DNA from 2 places in the Sporosarcina sp. G11-34 genome. Region 1 is predicted to be linked to the other one. Evidence: riboswitches for the same ligand, from Rfam matches in the RefSeq annotation. Region 1 holds a riboswitch; the other holds the start of a gene.

Region 1 (7,759 bases):
CATCAATGATTTCCATTGAACGGATGCCCCCACCAACTTGAACAGGGATTGAAACTGCCTTCGCAACCGCTTGAATGGCCTCACGATTGGATGAATTTCCCGACTTTGCGCCGTCTAAATCGATAAGGTGCAAGTACTCGGCACCTTGTCTTTGCCACTCCAACGCCATATCCGTTGGCGAATCACCATAGACAATTTCTTTGTTATAATCACCTTGAATCAGTCGAACACAGTTGCCATTACGTATATCAATTGCTGGAAAAAGAATCATGAATATATCTCCTTTTTATAGGCGCTGTTAAATTATACTGTTGATTTCCGTTCCAGGCGGACGCTTTCCGCTCCAATCAACAGTGAAATATAACAAATCCTTTTTATAAAGTACGTCCTACTAGTCCTTCTAACACGCTATGATGCTCAATATTCACCTCAAAGTCAGAGCATTCCCTTTGTCGACGGGATTCCTTTAACATTTGGGTTAATCGTACTCGCTGCATTTAATGCGCGCCCGAATGCTTTGAAAATAGATTCGATAATATGGTGGCTATTTTTTCCATACTGCAAATTGATATGTAACGTCACTTTCGCATGACTGACAAACGCTTGGAAAAATTCCTCCACCAATTCTGTATCGAAATCTCCTACCTTATCTTTTAGTCCTTCGACATTATAAACTAAAAATGGTCGACCGCTAATGTCAATTGACACCGTAGACAATGCCTCATCCATCGGAATCGAAATCGTTGCATACCGGTCAATGCCTTCTTTTGTTCCAATACTTTCATAAAATGCTTGCCCTAATACAATTCCAATATCTTCAACTGTATGATGCTGGTCGACTTCGATATCCCCATCACAACGGACTGATAAATCAAACAGACCGTGCTTTGTAAATAACGTCAACATATGATCCAAAAATCCAACACCTGTTTCAATTATTGTTTCTCCAGTTCCATCAATGGAAAAATCCATTTCAATCGATGTTTCAGCAGTTGTTCTTGAAATACTATTTTTACGCACTGTTAGTCGTCCGCCTTTCGTATTTGAATCGAATTTGCATGGGCCGATAAGCCTTCTGCATTCGCTAACGTTATGATTTCGTTAGATACATCTTGTAATGCTTGTTTTGTGTAGTGAATAATACTTGATTTCTTCATAAAATCATACACGCCAAGTGGTGATGAAAATGCTGCCGTTCCACTCGTTGGAAGTGTGTGATTCGGCCCAGCAACGTAATCTCCTAAAGCTTCTGGGGAATAGTTCCCTAAAAATATTGCCCCTGCATTTTGAATAGATTGCATGTGTTCCAACGGATTTTCAATCATCAGTTGTAAATGTTCAGGGGCAAGTTCGTTTACTAGCTGAAATGCTTCCTCCAATGATTCGACAACAATAATCCGTCCGTTATCTCGGATTGATTGTTCAATAATCGTTTTCCGGTCTAAACTCACCATTTGTTTTTCGACTTCTACTTGTAGGCTCTCAGCAAACGCACTGCTCGTCGTAATACAAAGTGCCGTTGCACGTTCATCATGTTCTGCTTGGGATAGTAAGTCGGCTGCTACAAAGCTTGGTATAGCCGTGTCATCTGCAACTACACATATTTCACTAGGTCCGGCAATCATATCAATTGCAACTTCACCGTAAACCCATTTTTTCGCACGTGCTACATACGCATTGCCCGGACCAACAATTTTCACTACTTTACGCACCGTTTCCGTGCCATACGCTAATGCGGCGATTGCTTGGGCTCCACCTACTTTATAGACGACATCCACTCCCGCTTCCGCAGCGGCTACAAGTACATGTGGGTTAATCTTCCCATCGGACTGTACCGGAGTTGTCATGACGATGTTCGAAACACCTGCAATTTTCGCTGGAATAGCATTCATTAAGACCGTTGAAGGGTATGATGCTTTTCCTCCCGGTACATAGATGCCTACTCTATTTAACGCTGTCACTTTCTGTCCAAGCAACACACCATTTTCACCATTTATAAACCACGATTGTTCTTTTTGCACTTCATGAAATGCAGTGATGTTTTGTTTCGCTTTTTGAATCGCTTCGATAAATTCAGTCGTAACAAGTGACTGGGCTTCTTCGAACTCTTCTTGTGTGACGATTAAATTTTCTAAACGCACGTCGTCAAATTGTTCAGTAAATTTAATAAGTGCTTTGTCACCGTTTTTTCGAACTTCGGCAATTATTTGAAGGACTGTACGGTCTAGTTCTTCATTGTTTTGTTCGTTAGATTGTTTATCTTCATTAGTATATTGTTCAGCTGTCAAAATTCTCAATTTCATCACTCCAATACTGCTTTTAAATCAGTAATAAATTGTTGAACTCGATTAGTCTTCGTCGCATAACTTGCCTTGTTCACAATTAGTCTTGCGCTGACATCCGCAATTTCGTCTAGGATAATTAATCCGTTTTGTTTCAATGTAGTACCTGTCTCTACAATATCGACAATGACATCAGACATGCCAATAAGCGGGGCTAGTTCAATCGAGCCATTTAACTTAATTATTTCGATACGTACCCCTTTTTCATCAAAAAAGGATTGTGTAATTGCTGGATATTTTGAAGCAACAGTTACTATTTTTTTATTACTATTGCTTTCACCGAATCCAGCGACTACAACTTTACATTTTCCAATACCTAAATCTAATAATTCATAGACATCAGGTTGTTCTTCCATAATCGTATCTTTTCCAATAATCCCGATGTCCGCTGCTCCTTTTTCTACATATGTAGGTAAATCTACAGCTTTGACGAAGATTAATTTAATGGCATTTTCTTGGTCGAAGATGACTAGCTTTCGACTTTTGCTATGATAATCGGGGAATACGATACCAGCCTTTTCAAGCAACTCCATCGCTTTTTTCGCTGTACGCCCTGATCCGATTGCTAATGTTAAATAACTCATTCATACATCTCCCTTAGCCCTTATAAGCAAATTCATCAATTCATTAATACTTGAAAAAGAACTCGTTTTCCCTTTGTAATGAAATGTCTGCTCGTTTTGCTCGATTCGGATGCTATAAATACTTTGTTGCGAATCCACTTGTTCTTTCCCTTTTGGAAAGGACAGTACACTGTAATTTCTCTCGCGTAATTCATTTGCAATCGTAATCGACTGCCCAAGACATGACATATCGTAAAGTACTTTTACATCGATTGGAATACGTGAAGATACTTCTAGGTTTGACGAAGCTTCTACAAGCGACTCAATCTCGCAAGCAAATCCAATCGCTGGCAAATTCGCGCCGAACTCGTTTCCTAACTGATCATATCTGCCACCCATTAATACAGGTTTTCCGTATTTCTCTACAAATCCTTGAAAGATGACGTCCGAGTAATACCCCATATGATTAATGAGCCCTAAATCCATAACAATATTGTTTGCTAATCCGTACACTTTTAAAATTTCATACACATTTGTCAAGTAGTTGAGTTTTTCATTCATTTTGTCCGTTAATGCAATTTTTTTCGCTCTTTCACTGACTTCTGTAGGATTTCCGTATAGAAATGGAATCATTTCAATGGCGTTTCTTAGACTGTCTTCAATCGATAACCCACGAAGAAATGCTTCGATATCTACAACGTTCTTTGCTTGAATCATCGTTTCAAGTTGTTTTAATTGAATATCGTTCAATTGGGTTTGTTCGACAAGTTCTTTGAAAAATCCTGCATGGCCGATTTCAATTTTTATATCGCCGAATCCTAAATCTCTTAATGTATGACACGCAAGAGCGATTACTTCTGCATCTGCCTCAGGTGAACTTTCACAAAAGTATTCAACACCCGCTTGCGTACTTTCAATTTCTTTTAGTTTATCGAATGGTTGGCGAAATACGTCTTGTACGTAGAAATAACGTAGTTCGGTAGATAAGTCTAAAACGTCTTCAGCCAATTTTCGTGTAATTGGAATCGTCACATCAGGCCGTAATACTAATACTTCTCCCGTGCGATCGATTATCTTAATCATTTCATTTTGATTAATGGAACTTCTTACTTTTGAATACAAGTCATATTGTTCAAATGTTGATGTTTTAATGCGTTTATATCCATATGTGAGAAAGCGTCTGTTAATCGTTTTAATAATTCGTTCCTGCTTTTCGAATTCTTTGACATTTTCGTCATTCAATTTATAATCAATATACACTTAGTAACGAACCACCTTTCAACCTTTTACTTTAACACTTTACTAGAGTGAAGTTATTTAGTACTATAATACTGAAAATGTAATATGTCAATACTATAGGGGGCTAATTTTTCATGTTTGATTTTCATATGCATAGCGACTTCTCGGCGGATTGCTCGGTTTCAATGGAAGAAATGGTTAATGGAGCCATCGACAAAGGATTAACGGAAATCTGTTTTACGGAACATATCGATTATGAATATCCCGATGATTCTATTATTTTCGACTTAGATTTGGGCGCCTACAGTAAAAAGATAACAGAATTACAGATGAAATACGAAGAACGTATTTGTATTAAAAAAGGGATTGAGATTGGTGTCCAACCCCATATTTTACATAAGTATGAGGAACTAATGAACAATCATTCGTTTGATTTTATTATTTGTTCTATGCATACAACTGAAAAAAAAGCTCTGCATTACGGTGAATTATTTAAGAATAAAACACTTGAAGAAGCATACCAAGTCTATTATGACGAATTGCTATACTGCGTTAAAAACTATAAAAAGTTTTCCGTTCTTGGTCATGTAGATCTTGTGAAGCGATATTCGTTAAAAGATTGTGAGAATAGCTTTCACGATATTTTACGCGAAATGTTCGAAGTCATTATTCCGGATGGAAAAGGAATTGAATTAAACACTTCTGGAGTCCGTTATGGAATGGCAAACGCGTTACCAAGTGAAGATATTTTAAAGCTTTATAAACAATGCGGCGGTGAAATTATTACGCTCGGATCCGATGCACATCGAGTATCTGATTTAGCCTTTCAATTTAGAGAATCACTTCAGCTACTCCAATCCATCGGGTTTAAACATATCGCTACGTTTGATAAACAACAACCGACGTTTCATGCAATAAATAGTTTGATCTGAATCAAGGATTCCCATAGATAATTATAAGTAGATAGAAAGCTTGTACCTGGATATAAAATTCCTGGGCACAAGCTTTTTCATTTTTACTTTTATTGGGTTAATGCTACCCGCTTCACTTGTTTCGCGGGATGATTTTCCGGATGTCTCCACAATCCGTGTGACTGGAACCCCGCACAATTCATTTCAAATGCATTTAAATACATTCTTTTTTTGTCATGGTTGCACCCCTACTTTCCGTGTTATGAATACATTTATTTATCAAACCAAGCTTAGCTCTAGTTTTGTTATACGTTTTTTTGTTTCAATCGCATTTATTAATTCCTGTAGTTGTGTTTGTAATCGCAATTCGCAATCTGTTTCTTTAATGGGATTATCACTATTTTCTTTATCTATCAACGAATCTACGAAGTAAATCCCTTGTGTAGAAATTCCTTTTAGATTATTAATGATTGGTTTCAAAGAAAATTCGATTGCCAGTAAATGAGCACTGCTACCGCCGACCATAAATGGCAATACAGGCTTATCCCTAAATGCATCTTCTGGTAACAAATCTAGTAGCGATTTGAGCACACCTGTAAAAGAAGCTTTGTATACAGGAGAGCCAATTATAATTCCATCCGCATTTTCTATTAGCTCGACGACCTTTTTAATCGCTGGGCTTTCGAAACGGGCGTATACTAAATCTTCAGGTGGCAAATCGGGTACTGAAATATAGTCGACAGAAAAACCTTTTTTATGTAATAAAGACTCTACAAATCTTAATACAAGATCCGTTCGCGATGTAGTTGATGGGCTACCAGATATAATTACAATTTTACTCATTTATTACCATTCCCCTCTATTTTCCTTCTATTTTTTCATAAAAAAATCCCTCTTTTCGATAGAAAAGAGGGATGAGCACATATGGGCTACTACTCTTATCTTCCAAGAAGTTACTCTTGCTGGACTTAGCACCTTCCTGCTATGCAGAGGTTGCTGAAGCTTCATCGGGCCAGTCCCTTAGCTTCTCTTGATAATTTTATGGAGTTGTTGGAATAATCATAATACGCATCCAGTACCTTTGTCAAGGATCAAAGCATATTAGATTAATAGGTTTTCTATTCCATCTATACAAACTCATTAGATGAAAATAGTAAATATGAATAAATAAGAAAGACCAATCCCCCGAATCTAGTCACTTTTAGAATGACATTGATTCGGGATATTTTTTTATATCCTTAAAGACCCTTCAGTTCTTAGCATCTTCTTTTTCTTTATGGATCATGCTGTGAATCTCGGTAGGCAAACCCCAAAGCTTAATGAAACCGACTGCTGCTGATTGGTCGAATGCATCTTCGGCTGTATATGTTGCAAGTTTTTCATTGTAAAGCGAGTTTGGTGATTTTCTCCCTTCAACGATTGCGTGACCTTTGAATAGTTTTACGCGGACTGTACCGTTTACATATTGCTGTGTGTCTTTTAGAAATGCTTCCAACGCACTTTTAAGCGGTGAGAACCAAAGTCCATCGTAAATAAGTTCTGTTAGTTTCTTAGCAACGACAGGCTTAAAGTGAGCGATGTCTTTTACAAGTGTCAGATCTTCCAACTCTTTATGTGCTTTAAGAAGAGTAATTGCACCCGGGCATTCATACACTTCTCGTGATTTAATACCGACAAGACGGTTTTCAACGTGGTCGATTCTGCCGATGCCGTGCTTCCCCGCGATATCGTTCAAGTGAAGAATGAGTTCACTTAGTTTATATTTCTTACCGTCTACACTAACGGGAACTCCTTTCTTAAATTCTATCTCAATTATTTCTGGTGTATCCGGTGCGTCTGCAATTGCAACTGTTAGGCCGTAAGCACCTTCAGGAGGTGTCGCCCACGGGTCTTCAAGAATTCCACACTCATTACTACGTCCCCAAAGGTTTTGGTCGATTGAGTATGGGCTATCAAGATTAATAGGGATAGGTATTTTTTTTTCTTTAGCATACTCAATTTCTTCTTCACGAGACCATGCCCAATCACGTACAGGTGCAATCACTTCAAGCGAAGGATTCAATGCTTTAATAGCAACTTCAAAACGAACTTGGTCGTTTCCTTTTCCTGTGCAGCCATGTGCGACAGCCGTTGCGTTTTCTTTTTCAGCAATTTCTACGAGTTTTTTAGAAATAAGTGGACGGGATAGTGCTGATACAAGCGGGTATTTATCTTCATAATAGGCATGTGCTTGCAAAGCTAGCAAAACATACTCATTTGCATACTCTTCTTTTGCATCTATTACGTAACTATTAACCGCTCCAGCTTGGATCGCTTTTTCTTGGATTTCTTTTAAGTTTTTCCCTTCACCAACGTCTAAACAACATGCAACTACCGCGTACCCCTGATCAGTTAGCCATTGAACCGCTACTGATGTATCTAGACCACCTGAATATGCTAATACTACTTTTTTGTTTGTCATAATAAATATCCCCTTCCGAATACCATGTGTATATTTATGCAATTACTAGTATTTTTATAATAACACATTGAAAGGAAACTGCAATACTTTTGTTTGTTTTTTTAAAAAATAGCGGGCAGTTGAAGAGGCATCCACAAAGCGCCGAAATTTGTCAGAAGGGCTTCTTTCTGCCGACCTAAATAAGGCACTATGAGTATAAGGCGAAGTGATAAAACAGATTGGTCGCCGAAGCCGAAACAATAA
Region 2 (7,759 bases), on a different contig from region 1:
TTTCCAATCAAAATCTCGTTGTCATTCTTTGAAATTAAAGATATAAACGATGTATTTCCCTTGTTTTCCCGGTACGACACTTCTTCTTTGACGACTCGGTATTTCGTTCTCCCCGGTGATAAGGAAACAGTATAATCAACGAAAAATTCACCTAATCGATTTTCGATAATAAATTGAAACATCAACCTAATGGACTTTTCGTTAAAATAGAGTAAGTTCGACGTAATTTTTGGAAGTGGAGCATCATGATTAGCTGACAATAAAGTTTTCAACAAATTAAACGCTTCCACAGCAGCTGTTTTCCCCGAACCATTTTGTCCATAAAATCCAATGACGTCCGCTTTCTCCAACGTAGCAAAACTTGAATTTGTATGAAACTTACCCTTCCTTACATTTTTCAAATTGGTAATTTCAACACTAGTTACTTTGACTACACAAGTCATGAAAGTCCTCCTACAAACTAACCACATTTACTTCCTAATATGGTCTTGTAGGTCGCGAACTATTCAAAAGAAAAACGAGCCAACCATTCATATGGCCGACTCGAATCTTCCCACTATGCAATTGCATGATTCCTTTAAAGAAATGTGATAACTAACTCTTTATCTATATTAATAACTTCCATTAATTCATCATTGAAAAGATAAGGCGTATCGTCTTTATCCTGCGGCGTTACATCTTCATAAATATTATTTGCCGCCATCACTTGGAAAGTAACGGGAATATATCGACCTTTGTTCAGAACTTTTATATTCCCCATCAAAAAGATTTCTTTACTCGAAACCGCAAAGCTTAAATAACCTGCATTCCTTTTCGTTTCATCTGGCGTAAACGAAATGCTTTGAGCTAAAGAAATAATACATAAAACAAAGTCATTAATTATTTCAGCAGACAATTTATTTAAACCATGTTTAAGAAATAACGCATTAAAACCATTTCGGATTTCTTTGAATGAAAAAACATCTTCAATTTTCTTTCTGTTATTGTTTTTACTAAAGTTTTTCGCTATTTCCTCGCACTCTTCAAGATGCCTTCTTATATACCCCATGCTTTTTCCTCGGCTTCCAAGAAAATCACCAAGTTCCTTTATCACTTGAATATCTTCGGCATCTTCCCTAACTAATTGTAGGAAACTATAAAGATCCTTTTCGTCAAAACTCCTTTCAACAAATTTATTGTAATAGTACTTAAATAATTGTTCCTTTTTACGATCCATAACTTTTCCTCCTCATACTAATTCCAAATTAATAAAAAAATAGGAGTTATATATTAAAATAAACATCCGATCAAAACCGCTTGGCGCTTGGGAATACCTCCCGCTAGATTCGTGCTTTAATAGGAATAACTTCTTTCAGTACACCCCGAAAATCGTTGAATGAGGCAAGACTCCTGCGGGAATAGCGTGGGCCTTAGACCCCGCAGCGTAGTGAGGAGGCTAAGGCAACGCCCGCGGAAAGGGAGCCGATTCAGCGATTTTCTTTTTTAGGGAGAATCTTCATTTCAACATATATACTACTTTCTTTCTTCCTTAATCATATCATGTGTTGGTATCAAAGGGTTTCGAGAACCCCTAGAAATACAAAAAGCCAGACAAGAACGAACTTGTCTGACTAGGATTTTATCCGATTGTCGCTAATCGTCTAATCGGTTTGGGTACAGGAACTTCCTTCTTCTCTTCTTGCACCCGTTCTTTGAAAAAATTGATTGCAACACGGTTGAATTCTTTATACTTTTCAATATTACATACATGGCCACACTTCTCAATAACATGTACAGTCGCCGCTTTATCATTCACAGTATCTTCTCGAACAGGTCCTATAAACATATAATCTTGGTCGCCCATAATGTATGTTTTTGGAATCAGATATTTCTCTGTATCTATTTGAGGATATATTACAGGTACTGTAGAGGCAAACTTATACCAACGAATAAACTCTTTTCTCCGAAGCTTTTTCGCTTCTTTTATAAACAAGTTTCTAGATTGTTGATGATGTTTTTTCGGCATAAGAATCCATGCAAATAATTTATAGAGCCACATATAAGGAACGAGCCCTTTAATTAAATCACCTGTTTTCAGCAGCACCCGGGCAAACCTTGTAAACCGGATAATTGCTCCACCTAAAATCATACTCTTAATACGATGCGGAGCGTAAATATGCATACCGTGTAAAATAACGGACCCTAAACTAATCCCGGCAAAATGGGCTTTTTCAATCGATAAAAAATCCAATACTTTAACGACATCTTCCGTTAGTACTTCCGCTGTGTACTCCAGTAATTCAGGCCGATGATCCACCGATCCACCATGACCTTTTAAATCTATAAAAAGAAGGTTAAAATGGGTTTTAAACTCCTTTACTTGCTTGTACCAAATGTTTGAATTACCACCAAGTCCGTGAAGGAATACGACCCAATCATGATCAGGACCTAAAACATGCGTTTGATAATGTAACAAATAAAATTCTCCCCGTTCCTTTATATAGGTGTGTAAATTTTTTTAATAAATGAGTTTTAATAGTGGTTATTCTTTTAATCGCTAAATACCACTGATTATTCAAAACAGATAAAATGTTATCCGTACAAAACTATTATAACATGAATTTTAAAAAACAACGTATATGTATCGCTCGGAATTATGACAATTTAAAAAGAAAAAAACCAACCATTATCAAATATGGTTGGCTTTAATTTATTCATCTGTTACACCGAATGAATTACTCCGTATAGGCCTCAAGTGCATTTACGCTATGGGCAAATGCTGCTCCTGCTTTTAGTGCAACCGCAACGAAAATTGATTCTGCGATTTCTTCCAAACTTGAACCCGCTTTCTTTGCCGCTTTTGTATGAAGATCGATGCAATACGGGCAACCTGTTGCGTGTGCGACTGCGACTGCGATAAGTTCTTTTTCTTTAACAGTCAATTTCCCAGCTTTCAAAGCTTGTTGATCGAAGTCGATAAACGCTTTAAAAACATCGCCATTCAGTTTTGAAAATTCGCCAATTCGATTGAAGTAAGATGCTTTATAAAGCTCATCATCGTTTTGACCATCGAATGAATTTAATGCATTCACTCCGTGTGCAAATGCCGAACCTGCTTTTAACGCCGTTGCAACAAAAATCGCTTCTCCGATTTCTTCTTTTGTAACTTCTGCTTTTTTACTAGCCGTTACATGAACATCGATGCAATATGGGCACCCAGTCACATGTGCAACTGCGATTGCGATCAATTCTTTTAGTTTTACAGATAACTTCCCTTCAGCCAAAGCTTTGTTATTAAAGTTTATAAAAGATGAAAACTGTTCCGGTGCAAGCTTACCTAGCTCCCCGATTCGGTTAAAATTCGATTTTTGATAAAGGCTATCTGTTTTTTGTGTTGTAGTCATTTTGTATTCCCCCATATAGTTTTTTTGTTTGTTTCATCCATACCAATTCACTAACTTAACCAATTGAAAAACTTGGTTTAAAACGTAATACATATTATGATGAATGGCATCCATTCTGAAATAATAAAAAACCTCATCCGATAAGGAAGAGGTCTGATTTTATAAATCAAGCTCTCCCTCATCTTTCAAGCTTAAATAAGCTTGCTGGAATTGGCACCATTTCGTTTAGTTGAACGTTCAGCTAAACAAGGGTTGCCGCGGGATCTAAGGACCAGTTCCTCCCCCGACTCTAGATAAGGAAATACTATTCAATTAGGATGCATTAAGATTATCATAACACAACAGAATTAAATATCAAGTCTAAATTGTAAGACTAGTTAATAATAAGTTTCTAAAACTTTATCGTAAGTGTATATTTCTTGGCAAAGATGCGTAGACTAAGAGTCACAGAGACGCGGCACTTCTCTGTCCCGTGCAGGGGCCCCTTCGACGGAACGTGGAAAAATAATACTACACCTAATCCAACTGGGGATTGCCCAGTAGTGCCGCATGTTACATAGTAAAACCGCCACATTTCTGAGGCGGTTTTACTTTTTCTATTTCTACCACACAACCCTTTGACGTCGTTTATACGATTTACCTTCCCTAAAGCTTTTCTCGCCTTCTTTTCCAACACCTAAATAATGTTCGCGTACTTCTTCGTTTGACAACAGATAATCCACATCTCCTTGCATCGCAACTCGACCATTTTCCATAATATATCCGTAATCGGAAATCGCCAACGCAACATTCGCGTTCTGCTCAACAACTAGAATAGATGTGCCTTCGTCTTTATTAATCTGTTTAATGTTCTGAAATATTTCTTCAACAAGGAGAGGCGCAATTCCTAAAGATGGTTCATCCAATAACAATAACTTCGGTTTGGCCATAATTCCTCGACCAATCGCGAGCATTTGCTGCTCACCACCCGATAAAAATCCGGACTTTCGGTGTTGAAGTGCTTTTAGTTTCGGGAAATAAATATAAATCTTTTCAATATCATCTTTTAAATGCTTTCGATCTTTTCGTGTATAAGCCCCTGCCATTAAGTTTTCCTCAACCGTTAAGTTTTTAAATACACGTCTACCTTCCATACTTTGGAAGATCCCATTTTTGACAATAATGTCCGGCGTCGTATTATTAATGTTCTGGCCTTCATACTCAATCGTGCCGTCCGTAATTTGCCCATCTTCACCTGCAAGCAAGCCCGATATTGCTTTTAACGTTGTCGACTTGCCTGCTCCATTACTACCGAGCAACGCAATAATTTTACCTTCTGGAACATGAAGCGACATTCCTTTTAACGCAAGAATGTTTCGCGAATACACGACTTCAATATTTTTAATGTGGAGCATAGAAATCCCCCTTCTTCTAAAGAAATAAGCGAGAGTAGCAAATGAATCATCTGCTACTCCCATGATCATTCTTAAGCGTATCTACGTATGCTTACTCCTTATAGCTGAAGTAATCCGTTAACTGCTCCCACCTACCGTTTTTCACAACGCCAAGTCGTGTTTGCTCTGTTCCTGCATGGTTGTCTGCGCTGAAGCTAACATTTGCGCCCAATCCACCCATATCATAATCGCTAAGTGATTCAAGACCAGCACGAATTTGTTCTCCCGTAATCTCACCGTCTGTAAGTTTGCTTGCTGCTTCGATACCCGCTGCGACAATTTTTGATGCAGACCATCCTTGGATGAATTTCTGATCAATATCATCAAGCGTTTTACCTTCCTTATCCAAGTACTCTTTTATATCTGCTATTCCTGGGAAGTCTTCATAAGGAAATGCATGTGAAAGGATTGCCATATACCCATCCGCAATATCTTCACCAACAATGTCAATTACACCTTCACCAGAAGCCCAGTTTAAACCAATAAATTGTGTATCAATATTTAGTGTTTTTGCGTCACGTAAAATCGTTGCTGTTGCTCCCCATGTTTGTTGAATAATTGCATAGTCCGGGTTTTTCTTTTCCATATTTAACAATTGAGACTGTGCTTCAGTTGCTTGAACGTCAATTACTTGCTCATCCACAACGTCAATGCCAATTTCAGCGGCATAATCTTTAATATCTTCAATTGGTGAACGTCCGAATGCTGTATCATTATAAAGCAATGCTACTGTCGGCTCTCCACCCTCGTGATTATCTTTTATCCATTTCAAAATCGCGCGACCTTGATCCGAATAAGATGCAGCTACAAGAAAGTTATATGGACTTTCTTTCAAGTCCTTCAAGTTTTCTGAATAAGAAGCGGATACATACGGGAGTTTATCGTTTGCGACTTGCTGACGTAGCGCTTCTGTATCACCTGTTCCCCAACCAAGTATTGCAGACGCTTTATTTTTATCACGCAGTGCTTGGTAAATCTTTTGTGCCTCAGGAATCGCATAGGCATAATCTTCTCCAATTTGTTTAATCTCAATTCCTTCAAAACCACCTGTTGCTTCTAAATGCTTGAAGAAAGCTTGTTCACCTTCAGCATAAGGTGTTCCTACATCCCCAGTTCCACCCGTAATATCGTAAAGCCCACCAACTGTTACCGTCCGAACGCCATCTTCTGCAGCGCCGCCATCCGATTTTTCTTCGTCACCACAAGCAGCAAGCCCTAGTAGCAACATGAATCCTGCGAATAAACCTACGATTTTTTTCTTAGTCATTTTCAAAATTTTTCCCCCTTAGTTTTATGTGGAAAGAAACCAACATACATTTTCCTGTAAGCGATTTCGATTTTCCAATCATTTAATATGAAAACGGCCATAACTTAAAGTAGCTCCTCATATTGTTCCACATATTTGCCAGTCCACCCGGCTCAAAGATTAGGAACAAAATGATTACAATACCGAATACAAACTCTTTAAATGCAGAAAGGATTTGATACAAATCGGGCATGAATAATGTCAAAGAGTCTACCCCGATACTTAGCGCTACAGGTAACAGCGTAATAAAGACCGCTCCTAATATAGAACCAAGTACACTGCCCAATCCCCCGATTAATATCATGGCCAAATATTCGATGGACACATGCATTCCGTAAAGCTCAGGACTTACAATCATCGTATAATGCGCAAGTAGAGCACCTGCAATTCCAACAAAAAATGAACTAATTGCAAAAGCCATGATTTTATATTTAAATAAGTTGATCCCCATAATTTGTGCTGCTACATCACGATCACGTACCGCCAAAAACGCGCGTCCAGTTCGAGTCCGTATAAGATTTGTAGCATAGATTGCTGTGAATATAAGAATGATAATACAAAGGTAGAAATAACTCGTATTACTCGATAGTGAAAAACCTCCAACGGTTGGTCGACTAAGCACCATACCAGCCGTACCACCAGTTAAACTATCCCATCGACTAATGACAAAAAGAATGATTACTTGTGCGGCAAGTGTAGCAATCGCCAAGTACAACCCTTTCAATCGCAGCGACGGAATACCGAATAGTCCGCCAACGACGGCCGTAACAAGACCCGCAAGTGGCAACGCCAACCAAAAACTTAAGCCTACTGTCGACGTCAATATGGCCGCTGTATAACCACCTACACCTAAAAAGGCCCCCACACCTATTGATATTTGTCCCGTATAACCTGTTAAAATATTAAGTCCAATCGCACCAATCGAGGCAATTGCACATAAGGTTAGTAGACCGATAACATAATTGGATATAAAAAATGGAAATGATAGAATGACTAAAATTAAAATTGCTGATCTAATTTTAGCGCCTGCGGATCCAAACATTTTCATGTCTTGAATGTAACTCGTTTTATAATTTCCGCTTTCGTTCACAAATGGATTTCGCACAAACTTACACCCTTTCTATTCCACCTTTTCCGAATAAGCCATATGGTTTAACCATCAATATAAGCAAAACGACAATAAATGGAGCAACATCTTTTAACCCTCCACCAATGAGCGGATCCAAATATCCCCCTGCCATGTTTTGTAAAATACCTATGATAAACCCACCAACGATTGCCCCAAGTATACTGTCCAAACCACCAAGAATAACGACAGGCAATACGGTTAGTCCAATAGCGGCCATTCCGGGACTGACCCCGTTTATATTACCGAGTAAAACTCCCCCAACAGCAGCGACGACAGAAGCAATTGCCCAAGTTGTCGCATAGACAGCCTTTACACTAATCCCCATCGACAACGCAGCTTGCTGATCATCGGCGACCGCACGCATTGCAATTCCCATTTTCGAGAACTTAAAGAACAGTGAAAAGATAATCAGAAGTGCAATAACAACAACAAAGGACCAAAGATAAACCGGTGTAATAATGACTCCTGAAATATTGATTGGTGTTGCTGGAAATATTTGTGGAAACTT

What was found. Region 1 has a riboswitch for S-adenosylmethionine ahead of ssuE (NADPH-dependent FMN reductase). Riboswitches for the same ligand answer to the same signal wherever they lie in the genome.
Region 2: it holds a riboswitch for S-adenosylmethionine, as region 1 does, so the genes downstream of both, KSU66_RS02540 (carboxymuconolactone decarboxylase family protein) here and ssuE (NADPH-dependent FMN reductase) in region 1, are expected to answer to the same signal.

What each region holds. Positions count from the first base shown of each region.
Region 1 is NZ_JAHNZW010000003.1:159,807-167,565, reverse strand. It holds gene hisA (1-(5-phosphoribosyl)-5-[(5-phosphoribosylamino)methylideneamino]imidazole-4-carboxamide isomerase) at 1-271, opposite strand, end outside; gene hisB (imidazoleglycerol-phosphate dehydratase HisB) at 436-1,020, opposite strand; gene hisD (histidinol dehydrogenase) at 1,023-2,297, opposite strand; gene hisG (ATP phosphoribosyltransferase) at 2,303-2,926, opposite strand; gene hisZ (ATP phosphoribosyltransferase regulatory subunit) at 2,927-4,165, opposite strand; gene KSU66_RS04995 (histidinol-phosphatase HisJ family protein) at 4,279-5,076, shown strand; gene ssuE (NADPH-dependent FMN reductase) at 5,335-5,898, opposite strand; SAM riboswitch class I at 5,991-6,095, opposite strand; gene KSU66_RS04985 (argininosuccinate synthase) at 6,305-7,516, opposite strand.
Region 2 is NZ_JAHNZW010000002.1:82,321-90,079, reverse strand. It holds gene KSU66_RS02555 (AAA family ATPase) at 1-443, opposite strand, end outside; gene KSU66_RS02550 (hypothetical protein) at 578-1,216, opposite strand; gene KSU66_RS02545 (alpha/beta fold hydrolase) at 1,619-2,455, opposite strand; gene KSU66_RS02540 (carboxymuconolactone decarboxylase family protein) at 2,715-3,383, opposite strand; SAM riboswitch class I at 3,559-3,683, opposite strand; gene KSU66_RS02535 (ABC transporter ATP-binding protein) at 3,986-4,777, opposite strand; gene KSU66_RS02530 (ABC transporter substrate-binding protein) at 4,869-6,083, opposite strand; gene KSU66_RS02525 (branched-chain amino acid ABC transporter permease) at 6,166-7,227, opposite strand; gene KSU66_RS02520 (branched-chain amino acid ABC transporter permease) at 7,232-7,759, opposite strand, start outside.